One region of the Neobacillus sp. FW104-15D2 genome, then DNA from elsewhere that is predicted to be linked to it. Evidence: riboswitches for the same ligand, from Rfam matches in the RefSeq annotation. Region 1 holds a riboswitch; each other region holds the start of a gene.
The links. Region 1 has a riboswitch for cyclic di-GMP ahead of AC3WR0_RS04580 (DUF5317 domain-containing protein). Riboswitches for the same ligand answer to the same signal wherever they lie in the genome.
Positions count from the first base shown of each region.

Region 1 (3,848 bases):
CTTCAACCTTACCTATATCATGAATAAGGGCACCATAGCGGATATTCTTAACTTCTGTTTTAGAAAGGCCAATTTTCCTAGCCAGCCGTTCAGAATATTCCATAATTCTTTCTGTATGTCCATAGGTATAACGATCTTTTGAATTTATAATCATTAAAAATGTCTTTAATGTTTGAATTACTTCTTCTTCCTCGTCAGAATCAAATTGATAATTGCCTTTTAATTCATCAATAACTGAGGTATACAGCTGGACTCTGTTTCGGCTGCTGTATTTTGTTTTATATAATGCCTGGTCAGCAAGCATAATTAATTGTTCTCTGGAGTGGCCCATATCAGGGAATGTTGAAATGCCAATCGAAACAGTAATCTTCTTCTGAGGCATATGTTCTCTTCCTTTAAAAGGATGTTCAGATACTACTCTTCGAATATCCTCTGCAATTTGAATGGCGGAATTGGTATCTTCACCTGGGAGAATAATAGCAAACTCCTCTCCTCCATATCGGCATACAATACCACTTGAAGGAATTGTATCAGTTAGTATTCCTGCCAGCTCCCTCAGTAATTTATCACCTTCCGGGTGGCCAAAAGTGTCATTAAATACTTTAAAATGGTCAAGATCTATTAAAAGGAGAGCACCTTTCTCCTCGTTTTTTATAGTTATGTCGAGATTTTCCTGGAAGTAACGGTGATTGAACAACTTTGTAAGCTCATCCTTCTCACTTAAAGAACGAAAATGATCAAACATTTGATAATAACTTCTATAGGAAACTCCTAAAGTCCACATGATTAAACAAAATAAAATTATTCCTAAAATGCCTTCTTCACGCACTACTACCGCCATAATAAGGCCTAAAGCCATCATAGTAAAATAAATAAGAACCGCTTTTCTTTCTAAGAAAATTTTCAAAAAGTTTACAATAGATTTTCTTGAACGCAGGCAAAGATAAATAGATAAAAATAAAACATTTGATATAAAAAAGCTAATCGCATAAGAGATAAAAGCGGGAAGATTAGTAATCAAGGAATCCATTTTCGGGTTAAATAACAGGTTAAAGAAGAAAAAGCCTATATAACCTGAAAGGCTGTACTGAATCCCATTAAAAGCGTGTGAAACCCACTTTTTTGGATTTATCATAATTAGAAAAGCAACCATACAAATATTAATTAAAAAAATAGAAAAAACACCATATAAAACACCGGCGGTAAACAGCAATGGGGTAACTAATGATAAGTTATCGCTAGATGGAAGAACAATGGGGCGCTCATCAAATAGGGTTGCAGCACCCGCAAAGGTAATAACGAGAATCCAGGTGCTTTCATTAATTGGCTGATATAAAAGAAAAGAGAGAAACAAAAATATGGATAAGCATAACACTTGATAGCTATTTAGCAATAAGTTACGCTCCATACCCCACCACTTCCTTAGACTTTTTATTACTTTTTGCCATTGCTTTATATAAAAAGAGAATTACACCAATGGATAAAACAATATCCCCAAGACTTATAATAATCGGCCGAGGATATGGATACTGGAGGAAGAAAATATCACCTAAAAAATTCAAATGGGTATGGGCTGATATCGGTATATGTTTTCCGTATTCACCTGCCATAAATGCAGGGAAGTCTTCAGGCGATAATGCTTTTGCCGCTTGAACATCAACAGGCATTCTCCCCTTGTTGGCCAGCATCACCAGTACATTCATAAAAATACCGATTACCATATACTTAAAACCTTTATCCTTATAGTTCACCAGGCAGAAAATTAAAAGTCCGATGGTACTAGCACAAACTGCCATCAATAAATGTTCAGGGAAAATATAAATGGCACCAAACTGAATAATAAAAGAGACTGCAATCAGCCAGGGATGAATAAGTTTAACAGTAACAAGCTGCTGCAAACTTCCACCCATAATTAATGAAGCGATAATTCCTATAATAATGCTATCAACAAACATATCATTCACCCCAAATGCTCTTAAATAACAGGCAAAGGAGCCGGAGTTAGCCTCCTCCGGCCCTAAACTAAACTCTTTTCCATGGCCCAGAAATACTTCATCTGATCTTTAAATCAGTCTAACTTCCAAGCGAAGGATGGTCCCATTAAAAATCGACTTAAAAGATTAAGCAATTTCATTTTTAATCCTCCTATTAATCAGATTTTAGACAGATTTAGTCAAGCTTGTAAGCAGATGCTGCAGATAAAACAAACATAGCCGCGAAAAATAAAAACATTGTAATTTTAAATTTCATTTCGTTCACCATCCTCCATAGATTTTCAAAAATCTTAAAGCAGAGAAAGGATTGCGCATAAATATTAAGAGCCCTTTTATTAAGGTAAAAGGGCTCTTAAATATCTTAAGTGCAGCTGGCTGGCATTGCATTTCGCTTTAGCCCCTATAGCTTTGCGCCTTACCCTTTCAGGTAGTTTGCCCTTCTGTTTATTCTATTGAAAGTTATTATGCAAGTAGACTCTCAAATTTATCGGTACTTAAGAACTACTTGCAAGTTGATTATATAGTTAAATATACCTAATTTAAAAGATCAAATTATCGACATTTTCAGACAACTAAATTCGACAAAATTGCTTTATAGATTTTCATTATGTAAATTATTATTGAGGAAGCAACCTAATCCCTTTTATCTACAACATCATTTAACTTAACCTTAGAAAAACTTGGCATTCGCCAAGTCCTTTTTGGCGGATGCCTTAGTTTTGCTTATGCGTTCAGAATTTATAGATATAAATTCTGATTAGCTAAAATAAAAAAGCCTAGCAATTTTAAAATTGCTAGGCTTTATCCACCTATGTATGGTGGAGACGGTGGGACGTGCTCTTCCATGCTTTCGTCATGGCACTGACTATATCTTGAACCTGATTACAGGTCCTCCGGCGTATTATGCGAAACATAGATTTTCTCCATTAGGAGTTGATTTCGCATCCTAGTACTACCACTAAAGTGGCAGCCTATAAGTCGATACACGGCTGTTGGATTGCTCCACATACCGCTCGGCATTGCCTTGCCGCTAAAGCGGGTTAGGTTTCACCGATAAAGCCGAATTATCACTTATGTGTTACCACATAAGGCGACTAATTACTAATCGAACCCACGTCCAGAAACATCGGCACTTAAGCTTCTACGAGTGTAGTCGACATATTGGCGCTTCACTGATCCATATGCCTGTCGACAGGCGTCCAGTCAGCTAGCCTGGTTGTTCTCTTCCTTCATCCTCAGGCGGTGGAATCCGGCGTAGCCCACTTAGAGTGAGTCCCTTACCCTACCACATGGGCGATGGAGGGAGGAACCGCTATGCAGTATTAAGCTGCGAAAGCGAGGTTGTTGTTAGTTTTGCCAGTTATGGCTTTGACGTTTTTACGAGGCCGATCCCCTCGACTCGCAACCTAAGCTCGAACTATCCCTGTCGAATCCGTAGCGTCCCCATATATAAGAAAACGTCGGAATCTCAGCTTTAGCTGAGCATTAAGTCGTTGCCGCATCCCTGCGACATAAATAAGTATATCACAGTTACAGAAAAATTCAATTGTAAGTATCTGTAAGCAGAGACTAACAAAGGCGCAATTGGCTATATTTTCTGCCGATCGCGGAAAGCGCGCTCGATATCGCGTTTGGCTTCTTTCTGCTTTAAATCCTCACGCTTGTCATAATGCTTTTTACCCTTTGCAAGACCAATTAAAACTTTGGCAAAACCATTTTTCAAATACAGCTTTAAAGGAATAAGTGCATATCCCGCCTGCTTTGTTTCACCCAAGAGCTTGGCAATTTCACGGCCGTGCAGCAAGAGCTTTCTTGTCCGCAATGGATCATGATTATAGCGGTTTCCCTGCTCAT
Region 1 is NZ_JBYTCJ010000003.1:231,785-235,632, forward strand. Features, by position in the region: gene AC3WR0_RS04575 (bifunctional diguanylate cyclase/phosphohydrolase) at 1-1,408, opposite strand, end outside; gene AC3WR0_RS04580 (DUF5317 domain-containing protein) at 1,398-1,955, opposite strand; cyclic di-GMP riboswitch class I at 2,358-2,441, opposite strand; RNA gene ssrA (transfer-messenger RNA) at 3,097-3,431, opposite strand; gene smpB (SsrA-binding protein SmpB) at 3,583-3,848, opposite strand, start outside.

Region 2 (3,848 bases), on a different contig from region 1:
TGGCGGAAGCATTTGATGCGGAAAGAAAGGAAAAAGGTCCGCGCAGTGCCCTTCATGGAATTCCAATTCTAATCAAGGCTAATATAGATACAGCAGATAAAATGCATACAAGTGCCGGCTCGCTAGCTTTAAAGGACTCAATTGCCCAAAGAGATTCTTTTGTGGCAGAACAGTTAAGAAAAGCAGGTGCCGTTATTCTGGGTAAAACGAATATGACAGAATGGGCAAATTTTATGGCCGAAAATATGCCTAGCGGCTACAGCTCATTGGGCGGCCAGGTGTTAAATCCATATGGACCAGGAAAGTTTGATGTAGGCGGTTCAAGTGCCGGCTCAGGTGCTGCAATTGCTGCCAATTTTGCAGCGGGGGCGGTTGGAACTGAAACTTCTGGTTCCATTTTAGAGCCTGCATGCCAAAATTCTATTGTGGGGATTAAGCCAACTGTAGGGCTTGTTAGCAGAAGAGGAATTATCCCAATTGCACACTCCCGGGATACAGCGGGACCAATGGCAAGGACCGTGGAGGATGCTGCGATTCTCCTTAATGCCTTAACTGGAATAGATGTGGAGGACCCTATTACCCGTACAAACCCGCTTTCAGGAGCAGACTTTTTAAAAGGTCTTAATAAAGGAGGGCTTAAAGGAAAAAGAATTGGTGTTGCCCGTGACGGTTTTATGGATTATTTAAGTGACGATAAGAAACAAGTATTTGAGGAAGCTATCGGAATTTTAAAAACCACTGGTGTTGAGCTTATAGAAGATATCACCATACCTTCCGTAAAAGCTCCGTGGAGTTATGATGTTCTCACTTATGAGTTTAAAGCCGATTTGAATGCGTATCTAAATACTTTGCACCCATCCGTAACAGTCCGTTCCCTGGCTCAGCTTATTGAATTTAATCAAAAGTATGAAGAAAAAATGCTAAAGTACGGCCAGGCGGTGCTCCTCGAATCGGAAGCGACAAGTGGTTCTTTGACAGAAAGCGCTTATGTTAAATCATTTGAATATGATATTTACCACGCAGGAGAACTGGGTATTGATTTTGCAATAAAGGAAAGCAATCTTGATGCGATTTTGTTCCCGGGGGAAGAAGCATCCCATATAAGCGCAAAAGCAGGATATCCATCCGTAGCAGTTCCAGCCGGCTACACGACTGAAGGTGAACCTTTTGGCGTCACTTTTTCGGCTGGGGCATACACCGAGCAGCAATTAATTCAATTCGCATATGCATTTGAACAAGCAGCCATGAAACGGAAAAAGCCGGCACTCTGTATGGAATAACCTATACCGATTTAAAACATACTACCTTTAAAAGGAGGGGTATGTATGGGACGCGTTAAGCTTGGAAATAGAAATGCGCAAATAAATAACAGTAAGAAAAAAGGAAGAACTAGTTCAGAGCTGGTAGAGTTTTCAACCGGTGATGACCAGAAAAGACCTCGTCCAAACGGAAATAGCCGATAAAAACCAGCCTCCCTTTTTAACGGGAGGCTTATTTTTGTCCAATATTAAAAAAATCTTCCTTTTAACCCAAATATCGACAATGATAAGCATTTAGACTTATTTCTATGTAAATATATAGGAATTATAATATCAATAACACGAAAAAGGCAAACCTGCTGAAAAGCAGGGACGCAAAGCTATGGGCCTACTCATTCTTTGGAGGAATGTATGGCAGCCGGCTGCCGGGCTCCTTTTGGGGATGTCCCAAACAATCCAGAAGGAGTGGAGAAATATATGAAAAGCATTAAAAAAGTCCTGGGATTATTAGCTATTGTTATGACAATTATCGGATTGGATTTCTCTTCATTACAATCAAAAGCACATGCCATGCAGGAAGTGCCCCGCTCTACATGGCTCTGGAATACCTCGCTAATTAAAACTCAGCCTGACGGTATTCTTTTATTTTTGCAGCAAAAGGGTGTTAAACAGGTTTACCTCCAGGTTGACCAAAGCATGCCGATTAGCTATTATCAGTCTTTTATCGGAAAGGCTTCTGCTAATAATATTCAGGTTCATGCGCTTGATGGAGAACCGGATTGGGCCTCAGCTGCTGGGATAACGAAAATGGATACTTTTTTAAACTGGCTGCAAAATTATCAGCGCCAGACATCGTCATCACAAAGGTTTGCTGGAATTCATTTAGATGTCGAACCATATTTGTACAAAGGCTGGACCTCTAACTATAAAGGTACTGTATTGGATTACCAGACGGCATTAACTAAAGCAAAAAACTTCGCAAAACAACAAGGGATAGTTATAGGAGCAGATATCCCGTTCTGGTTTGATGAACAGAGCTATTCCAATAAATATGGAAAAGGCTCTCTTGCGAAATGGGTTATTCAAAATACAGATATACCTACAGTCATGGCTTACCGTGATCTCGCTGAAGGTTCGAATGGAATTATAGCCCTCATTAAAAATGAGATGCAAATCGCTTCAACCCTTGGAAAAACCATTGCTATCGGTGTGGAGACAGGACAAACGACAGAAGGCAGCCAGGTAACCTTTTATGAAGAAGGTGAAGCGGTTATGAATACGGAATTAGGTAAGGTCCAAAATGCTTATTCCGGTTCTAATTATCTCTTTGCTATTCATCACTACCAAAGTTGGGCTGATATAAAGCAATAATTTAAAAAACAGCCAGAGCACATTCTGGCTGTTTTTTATACCATTAATCCTCTTCTAGAGGATTTTTTAATGCCACCAGCGCCGGGCCTTCGACTACTTCCCCGGAGTAAGCGAAACGCGAACCATGGCAAGGGCAGTCCCATGTTTTCTCTGCATGATTCCATTCGCATTCACAGCCTAAATGAGTACAGGTTGTATCCACGAGATATAGTTTCCCGCTTTCATCTCTATATCCGCCGGCTCTTTTACCGTTATGCATGACGACGGAGCCTTCGCCATTTTTTAAATCTCCCGCATCCTTAGGCACAAGCTCAAGCTTTCCTTTTAATAAATGTCCCGCTACAGCGGCATTATATGACACTGCTTTTTGCAGGCTTGGGTCAGCTTTAAACCTTGATGGAGTGTATAGATCTTTATAGGGATTTTCTCGGTCCATGGCAAGGTCTGTTAAAATATGGCCTGCCAGAATTCCAGTTGTCATACCCCATTTCTTATAGCCCGTTGCTACAAGAATATTTTCTTTATTGTCAGTAATATGACCTATATATGGCACTTTATCTAGGGTTTTTAGATCCTGGGCTGACCATCTGTAGGAATAGCTGTCTATTCCAAAAGTATCCTTGGTAAACTGCTGTAAAGCATTATAGTGAGTAAGGGTGTCCTGGCCTGTTCCAGTTCTATGGTTTTCGCCACCAATAACCAGTAATTTCTCTCCATTTTCCCCGTATGGTGTATAACGGATGGAGCGGGAAGGATCGTCCGCGCTGATATACATTCCGCCCGGGTATTCCTGGTCTGTTTTAACACCGATCGCATAGGACCTTTCCGCATACATCCTGGCAAAATACATCCCCATACCATCAAAGAAAGGGAAGTGGGAGGCAACAATGACTTTCCTTGCTGATACTCTATGGCCATCCTTTGTAACGACTTTTGGCCGGCTGCTTTCGATTTCCTCGATTTCCATGGCAGTAGTGTTTTCATAAACTTGACATCCCATTTTAACGGCCTCGTTTAAAAGGCCCTTCATAAACTTTAAAGGATGGTATTGTCCTTGATTCTTCATATAAAGAGCATTTTTAATTTCAATGGGAAATGGAATGCTTTCTGCCATATAGCCATCGATGCCAAGCGTTTGATAGGCGTCCCATTCTTTATCAATTTTTTCAGCATATTGATCTGTTGTCGAGTAGATACAGGCATCCTGCTGGCTAAAAT
Region 2 is NZ_JBYTCJ010000009.1:19,622-23,469, reverse strand. Features, by position in the region: gene AC3WR0_RS09100 (amidase family protein) at 1-1,280, shown strand, start outside; gene AC3WR0_RS09095 (hypothetical protein) at 1,326-1,463, shown strand; cyclic di-GMP riboswitch class I at 1,599-1,689, shown strand; gene AC3WR0_RS09090 (amidase) at 1,737-2,630, shown strand; gene AC3WR0_RS09085 (FAD-dependent oxidoreductase) at 2,674-3,848, opposite strand, start outside.
Region 2: linked by a shared signal. The riboswitch ahead of AC3WR0_RS09090 (amidase) and the one ahead of AC3WR0_RS04580 (DUF5317 domain-containing protein) in region 1 are both predicted to bind cyclic di-GMP.

Region 3 (3,848 bases), on a different contig from region 1:
CTAGTCTTGCTGCCATTACCGGAAGCATCCATTCACGTATACTTTTTTCTGAAGTGTTGGTGGCTTTTTTATAAGAGTTTAAATAGGAGCGGGCAAATGCTTTTCTTACCGTTCGAATAATAAGCTTTGTCACTTTTGGCATATCTGGTGGCAAATAAGAATAACGCAAAATCATTAGGGTTCTTGCGACATCTCCACAGGGATTTCCAGAAGCACCGGTCATCCAGTCAAGTATCTTTGGCTTTCCATCCATCAAAATAATATTTTCCGTATGATAATCTCCATGACAGACTTTATGGTCGTCCGGCAGCTGTTTCAAATACTTTAAAATTTCTTCCTTTTCTTTATCGGTTAAAAGGTTGGTGCCAAGGATGTTCCGGGACAGGTATTCCTTTTGCTGTGGTAAATTATTGGTGGCAATAGTATGGTAAGAGGCTTGTAATTCAGCAAAGAGAGCTGCATTTTTCTTTAAAAACAATGGCCGTGAAGATAGAAGTTGTGTAAAACCCTTGCCGGACATTTTTTCATATAAAATGCCCCATTTTTGATTGAATTCGATTAATTCTCCAATTCCAGGAGAAGGTATACCAAGCTGATGGATTACACTGCTGGTTTCATATTCTCTTTTAATAATATCAAAAGGTATCTTTTCATAAAAAAGCTTTAATACCTTATCCCCTTCATCTCTCCATTCATATACTTCTGCAGTATTCCCTCTCCCAATAAGTTTTCCTGCGGACATTTAATTATCTCCCTCTATACTTTTTCACAAGCAAAAAGCGAAGTTCTGTGATTTAATATATTCCTTTAAATTATCACGATTCCTTCAAATGCATCCTAGTAAAAAATAAAAAAAGAGCGACTTTTTTTGGCCACTCTTTCATAACTTATCTATAAGACAGGTTTAAGCTAATACAAGTAATTCCTCAAGCTTTTCACTAGATATTCTTAAAAATGCACTTTTCAGGTTACTCAAACACTCTTGTTTTATATGATCATTACAGACAAAATCAAAACACAGATCATCCAGTAAAATTTGGTAAGCTTCTTTTAAAGAGCCGTTAAAACTTCCAGCTGCCTTCGATTTTTCCAGGGTATTCAATAATTCTCTTTCAAAATATTCTACTGAACCAAATAAAAAAGTCATTAATCTCTTCCTTCCGTTGCTAAGGTTTGGAGAGGATAGGCTTTCTCACTTTGTATAACCAAAACTTTAGTTAGTCAAAGTCAAAATACCTTTCTCTTCAACCTTAATTCTATTTTTGATTTTATTTCGACATTTACTTACAAAAAAATTGTTTATTAGGTTTAGAACATTAATTATCTGGGTAAAACATACCGTTAGTCACTCAGTGTATAAACATCAAAAGATCTTTGGGGGTCATTTTTGTATGAGCAGAAAAGATAAAAGAAGGTATACCGTCACACTAGGCGGGAAAAGCCAAATACAGCAGGCAGTGATCATCGCTTCAAATGAAAAAGACATGTTAAAAATTCTTAGAAAATATTACAATCACTTAATCACTGATGAAAAAGGAAAAGAGACAGGTAACATTTCCTTTTTAGAATCACCATTAGCTTAAATATCTGCCTTTTTTACCGGATTGATTATTGAACCCATGGATTCCAACAAAATCTTTGCATCTGAATTCAAATAACGTAACGCTTCTTTTTTGATCAGCAGTTTTCCTTTATTCTTTATATAAACCTTTAATCCTCTTATATCAAATCTTGTAGCATATGTGTTAATAACGTTTATTTCTCCTAATTCCTGCCGCGTGAGTGTTTCAAAGTCATTATCCATATTGGTTACTAAAAACTCGAATAATTCCCTCGCGTTTCTTTTAAGCTTACTTAAATGCTGATGAAGATTAGGCATATTTGCTTCAATTAGCTTTCTAGCAGTGACAAAATCTGCTTCATCAGCACTTTTATTTATTTTTTCAATTACTTCCATCAAATGGAACATTTAACTCCCCCTCTACACCTGGTCCAAAAGACCTAAATTTATATTTCCAAAAAAAGTCTACCAAAAAGTTTTGGCAGACTGAGAGGTTAAAAAACAGAAGTTTCTTGTCCCGAACTTTTTGGCGGCCCGACGATCATAGTAAGAATACCTTAGACTCGTGGCTTTGCGTCCTTGCCTTTCAACAAGTTTGCCTTTTACAAATATATAATTTCATCATAAAACTTTCTTCCCAAAAATTCAACAATTTTTGACAAATTTCAAATAATTATTTAAATTAATGGAAAAATTTTAATCTATGTAAATAGAACTTATTATTCTTTTCCTATTTCTTCGCTTTGTTCTCTCTTCTTTTTATATAAAATCCCCCTCACTTATACGGACTAAAGTCCCAATTATTTTGTTTTCCTAATATTACGGAAGTCGAAAAAAATTTTTCCAGCTTATCATTATCTGACATAATTTTCAGTTAACAACATATTATAATTCCCCTGTAATCCTTTATATGAGCAAATTAGTTCACAGGGGGAAAAATATGAAGAAGAAAAATCGCAATAAACGAAGCAAAGTAAAACAAATGATACTGGCTGGAGCTCTAGTCACCTCGACTGTATATACAGGATTTGGCGGAAGCCTTATCTCTCCCTTTTCTGCAAAAGCAGAAACAAAAAATGTCCATCCCAGGGATCGCGTTGAACAGGTCAACCATCCTTATAATGTAATGAAAGGAAATCCTGCCCCTCAGGCAACTGGGTCTAACCTTCGTTGGTCTCCACTTGGGCCCGGTCCAATTAATGAACCTTTCCATGGGAAGGTTTTAGCTGATTCTGGACGAGTTGCAAGCATAGCTATCTCGGAAACTTCGGCAGGGAAAACCCTTTATCTTGGCTCGGCTGGCGGTGGTGTTTGGTCCTCAACAAATAATGGAAAAGAATGGAGCCCACTTACAGATAACCAGGCCTCGCTGGCAACTGGAAGTGTTGCTGTAGATCCCAATAACCCAAGTGTTATCTATGCTGGTACGGGTGAACAGCACTTTAGCGGAGATTCACGTTATGGAAAAGGAATTTTGAAGTCAGTAAATAGCGGTAAAACGTGGACGCTTTTTGGAACAGATACTTTCGGGACACAGCATATCGGAAAAGTTGCTGTAGATCCAAGCAATTCTTCTAATGTATGGGTCGCAGCTGATAATGGTCTGTATTTATCAACAGATAACGGCCATAATTATAAAAAAGTTTTTGGCGGTAGTACTACCTCCACTGGAATTGTTCAAAGAGTTACTGATGTTGTTTTGGATGCGAATTCTGCTGGTACTATTTATGTTAGTATGGGACGTTCAGGATTATGGAAGAGCACAGATGGAGGTGCTACATTTAAACAGCTTGGATCACAAACGGATGGCACCGGCCTTCCTAACTGGAACCCTGCTAATGATATGTACTCTGCCTCCATTGCAGTAGTAGAAGGAAAGGATTCTGCTTCAGATACTATCTATACTTCTTATACGAATGGTCCTGGTGCATTGATGGGTCTGTTTGTAAGCCGAGATGGTGGTGCAAATTGGTCGAAAATTAATAATGTACCAGACTATTTTGATAGTAATGTTTCTTACTATGGCTTGCCGAAGACAGGGTCAGGACAGGGCTGGTATGATAACGCCATCGCTGTAGATCCAACAAATCCTAAACATATCATTTTAGGTGGTATTACTCTAGTAGAAACAACTGATGGTGGACAAACCTGGACACAGCTTGATACATTCTTTACAAATAATTATGTGAACAGTACTCACCCGGACCAGCACAGTATTGTTTTTGACTCAAAGGGAAATGCATATATTGGAAACGATGGAGGAATTTTCGAGAAAACCGCCTCAGGA
Region 3 is NZ_JBYTCJ010000008.1:143,009-146,856, reverse strand. Features, by position in the region: gene AC3WR0_RS08890 (phosphotransferase) at 1-742, opposite strand, end outside; gene AC3WR0_RS08885 (hypothetical protein) at 905-1,147, opposite strand; gene AC3WR0_RS08880 (hypothetical protein) at 1,392-1,583, shown strand; gene AC3WR0_RS08875 (hypothetical protein) at 1,580-1,969, opposite strand; cyclic di-GMP riboswitch class I at 2,087-2,171, opposite strand; gene AC3WR0_RS08870 (hypothetical protein) at 2,502-3,848, shown strand, end outside.
Region 3: linked by a shared signal. The riboswitch ahead of AC3WR0_RS08875 (hypothetical protein) and the one ahead of AC3WR0_RS04580 (DUF5317 domain-containing protein) in region 1 are both predicted to bind cyclic di-GMP.

Region 4 (3,848 bases), on a different contig from region 1:
TTAATCAGTCAAAAGAATTTGTGAATTTTGCTCCGTCTGAAATACTTGAAAATCAGCTAACAGGATCATACACAGCTGTTCTTGATTCGGAGGGTGAAATGGCTGTAGCTTTAGCAGATATGGAGATTTATGAAAGTGTAAATACAGCATTAATAGACAGCAAATGGCCGTTTATTTCGCAGGCAGAGTTTATCTTACTGGATACTAATTTTCCTGCTGCTGTTTTGGAGAAAATTATTCATTACTGCAAAACTGAACAAATCCCTTTATGTATTGCTCCTGTTTCTGCTCCGAAAATTAAAAGATTGCCTGCTTGCCTTAAAGGTGTGGAGTGGGTAATTACTAACAAGTCGGAGGCAGAAGCACTATCAGGAGTGGATATTCTTTCAGAAGGAGATTTTTTCAAGGCGGCAGAAGCTATCCTGGCGAAAGGCGCAGAGAGAACTGTTATTACACGCGGTGATAAGGGATTGATTTACTTTACCAAAAATGGAGAGGCAGGCGTTCTTCACTCTCCATCTGTTCCGGTAATGGATGTAACGGGAGCAGGAGATGCACTAATAGCCGGAATCCTTTATGCATTTACAAAAGGAATTGATATGGAGAATTGCTGTAAAATTGGAGCCGCTTGTTCGATTATTACTTTGCAGTCTATAGAAACAGTTAGTTCAAAATTAACATCTCACGAACTTCAGGAAACGTTTCGCAAATTTTTTAGCAAGGGGGTAATCAAACATTGATAAATAAATATTTAACCTATTCAGATGAAGTAAAGCAGGCGAAAGCTGCAGGAATGCCAATTGTAGCACTTGAATCCACTATTATTTCACACGGTATGCCTTATCCTCGCAATGTGGAGACTGCAAGGGAAGTTGAAGAGATTATCCGAAACAATGGTGCTGTACCGGCCACAATTGCCATAATAGATGGAAAAATTAAAATTGGTCTCTCTGAAGACGAGCTTGAATTTCTAGCTGTGAGCAAGGATATTGAAAAAGCAAGCAGAAGGGATCTTCCTTATCTTCTTGCAACTGAAAAACATGGTGCTACTACAGTTGCTGCTACAATGATTTGCGCGCAGCTTGCAGGTATTGAAGTATTTGTTACAGGCGGCCTTGGAGGTGTGCATAGGGAAGCTGAAAAGACGATGGACATTTCAGCAGATTTACAGGAACTAGCTAAAACCAATGTAGCAATAGTATGTGCGGGTGCGAAGTCGATCCTTGATCTTGGGTTAACAATGGAATATTTAGAGACTCAGGGTGTGCCTGTAGTTGGATATCAAACAGAAGTACTTCCGGCATTTTACACAAGAACCAGTCCTTATAAGGTCAATTTTAAGATTAACTCATCTGAAGAGGCGGCTAAGCTTATACGGGTGAAGTGGAACCTTGGACTGGATGGTGGTGTTGTAATTGCAAATCCAATACCTGAAGGTGCGGCGCTGGAGGAACAATATATTAATCAAATTATAGAGACCGCTTTAATAGAGGCAAATGAAAAAAGGATTAAAGGAAAAGAAGTTACTCCATTTTTATTAAAAAGGGTAAAAGAACTGACTGAAGGTAAAAGTCTCGAAGCAAACATAGCTTTAGTCAAAAACAATGCGGAAATTGGAGCCAAAATTGCTGTTGAATTGAAAACTCAAGATATAAAGCTCCTGTAAGGGGCTTTTTTTGTATGGATTTTTTTGGAATGGCTCTACCCTGAACTAACTTTGGAACACTGTTAGTTATTTCATACTGCCAATTTTTTTGCATGGAGGTATGTCTGATTATTAGGGAATTGGGAGGGGCGGCACTTCTCGAAATCGCATTTAGGATTATTGGAGGATGCTAGTTCTATGTCCTGTGGAAAAATGGGCTGGTAACCCTGGAATGAGGGACGATGAGAAAGCCTGACATTTTGTCCGCGAAAAGCAAGCGCTGGGAGTGGAAATCAACATGAAAGATTAACAAGGTCTAAAAAATTTTGAGAAAATTAGGAATAAAGTAATGATTTTTTTACAATTGGCTGGTTATTTTAAAGTTGAGTCGACGAAAAATTTAACTTTTTTAACAAATTAGATTGTAAATAAGCATATTTTACTAAAAAGTAAAAAAACTATGACAGTAATTTGGTGAATATTGAAACAATTTGTATATAACTTACTGGATATTTGTGACAAAAAGCAACACAGTACGAAAAAAGAACTATATATAATAAACATACCGATAATACTTAAGTATGTAAGCAAATTTAATAATTAAATCAAACAATAAAGCAGAAAAAGGCAAACCCGTTGAAAAACTGGGACGCAAAGCTGCAGATCTAAGGCAGAGAGTAACTGTTAGGATGGCTGAGCTGCCTGGAATACGATTGTATTTTAGGGGTGGAAAAGTGGTAAAAACAATGAAAATGGTTGAAGGCTTAGATCAGGAATGGATGGATCTAATATTGGAAGCACGCAACTTGGGGATTGAAATGGAAATGGTAAGAAATTTTTTCAAGCAAAACGGAACAAAAGAGTTAGTTGCAGTGAGTGAAAACAATCAATAAGCCATTTTTCTGCCAGAAAGCACTTATTTTATTATTAGTGATAGTAACACAATAAAAAGAGGCTTGCCAATGGCATGCCTCATTTGTTTGGTTGATTAATACGCCATCTATTAAATTCCAGGAATTCGCGAAATTGATCTTTAGAAACACCAGAGCTCATAGCTTCTTTTACAAGCTTCATCCATTCAGAGTCAAGGTCATCTGGGTTCATTTCATCATGAATGAAATGATCAACAGGAACATGCAGCACAGCTGCAATTTTTTCAAGAAATTGAATGGAAGGATTCCTCTGTAGGTTTCTTTCCAAAGAACTTATATAGGATTTGGCAACACCTGCCTGTTCAGCTAGTTCAGATATTGACATTTTCTTTTCTAACCTGAGTTTTTTTACTCTGTCACCAATCATTTATCTCACTCACCTTATTTTCTCTATATTAATCATGATAACAAATAGAAACAAAAAGTTCCATATTAAGAACGAAAATGGTAATGAAAATTAACTTCTTACATAAGCAGTAACTGTTTTTTTAAAATAAAATTCTGTTTTAAATACGAGAGCAGAGGGAAAACAATAACTGAACTTATTTAAAAGGAGCTGACACCATATGCCAAAGAAAATCGCTTGTTTAATTACATCCATGTTTGAGGACTCAGAATATAGCGAGCCGGCAAAAGCATTTCAGGAGGCTGGGCATGAAGTAGTGACCATTGAAAAGGAAACTGGCAAAACAGTTCAAGGTAAGCAGGGAAAAGTTTCTGTTAAAATCGATAAGAGTGTTGATGAAGTTTCCCCTGAAGATTTCGATGCGCTATTTTTACCAGGAGGATTTTCTCCTGATATTTTAAGAGCAGATGAACGGTTTGTTAATTTTACAAAAGCATTCATGGACGCAAAAAAGCCTGTTTTAGCTATCTGTCATGGTCCGCAGCTTCTCATAACAGCTAAGACACTTGATGGCAGACATGTAACGGGCTATAAATCCATTAGGGTGGATCTTGAAAATGCAGGAGCAACTTTTTCAGATGAGGAAGTGGTTGTTTGCGGAAACCAGCTTGTAACAAGCAGAGATCCTAACGATATTCCTGCCTTTACTCGGGAATCTTTAAAGCTACTACAATAATTCGTCGCCAATCCCCCCAGTATGGGGGGATTTTTTATTTTTTTTTTGAAATATTGCTTCACAAAGGCTAATATTAAAGAGGAATTCCATACAATAGGATAGTAGATAGCGGCAAGTCAGAAAGGCGTGAAATGAATGATAGTCTTAAAATCTCAGCGTGAGATTGAATTAATGAAAAAGTCTGGAGAG
Region 4 is NZ_JBYTCJ010000023.1:75,794-79,641, reverse strand. Features, by position in the region: gene AC3WR0_RS17745 (carbohydrate kinase family protein) at 1-740, shown strand, start outside; gene AC3WR0_RS17740 (pseudouridine-5'-phosphate glycosidase) at 740-1,666, shown strand; cyclic di-GMP riboswitch class I at 2,262-2,351, shown strand; gene AC3WR0_RS17735 (anti-repressor SinI family protein) at 2,380-2,538, shown strand; gene AC3WR0_RS17730 (helix-turn-helix domain-containing protein) at 2,618-2,944, opposite strand; gene AC3WR0_RS17725 (type 1 glutamine amidotransferase domain-containing protein) at 3,144-3,659, shown strand; gene map (type I methionyl aminopeptidase) at 3,795-3,848, shown strand, end outside.
Region 4: linked by a shared signal. The riboswitch ahead of AC3WR0_RS17735 (anti-repressor SinI family protein) and the one ahead of AC3WR0_RS04580 (DUF5317 domain-containing protein) in region 1 are both predicted to bind cyclic di-GMP.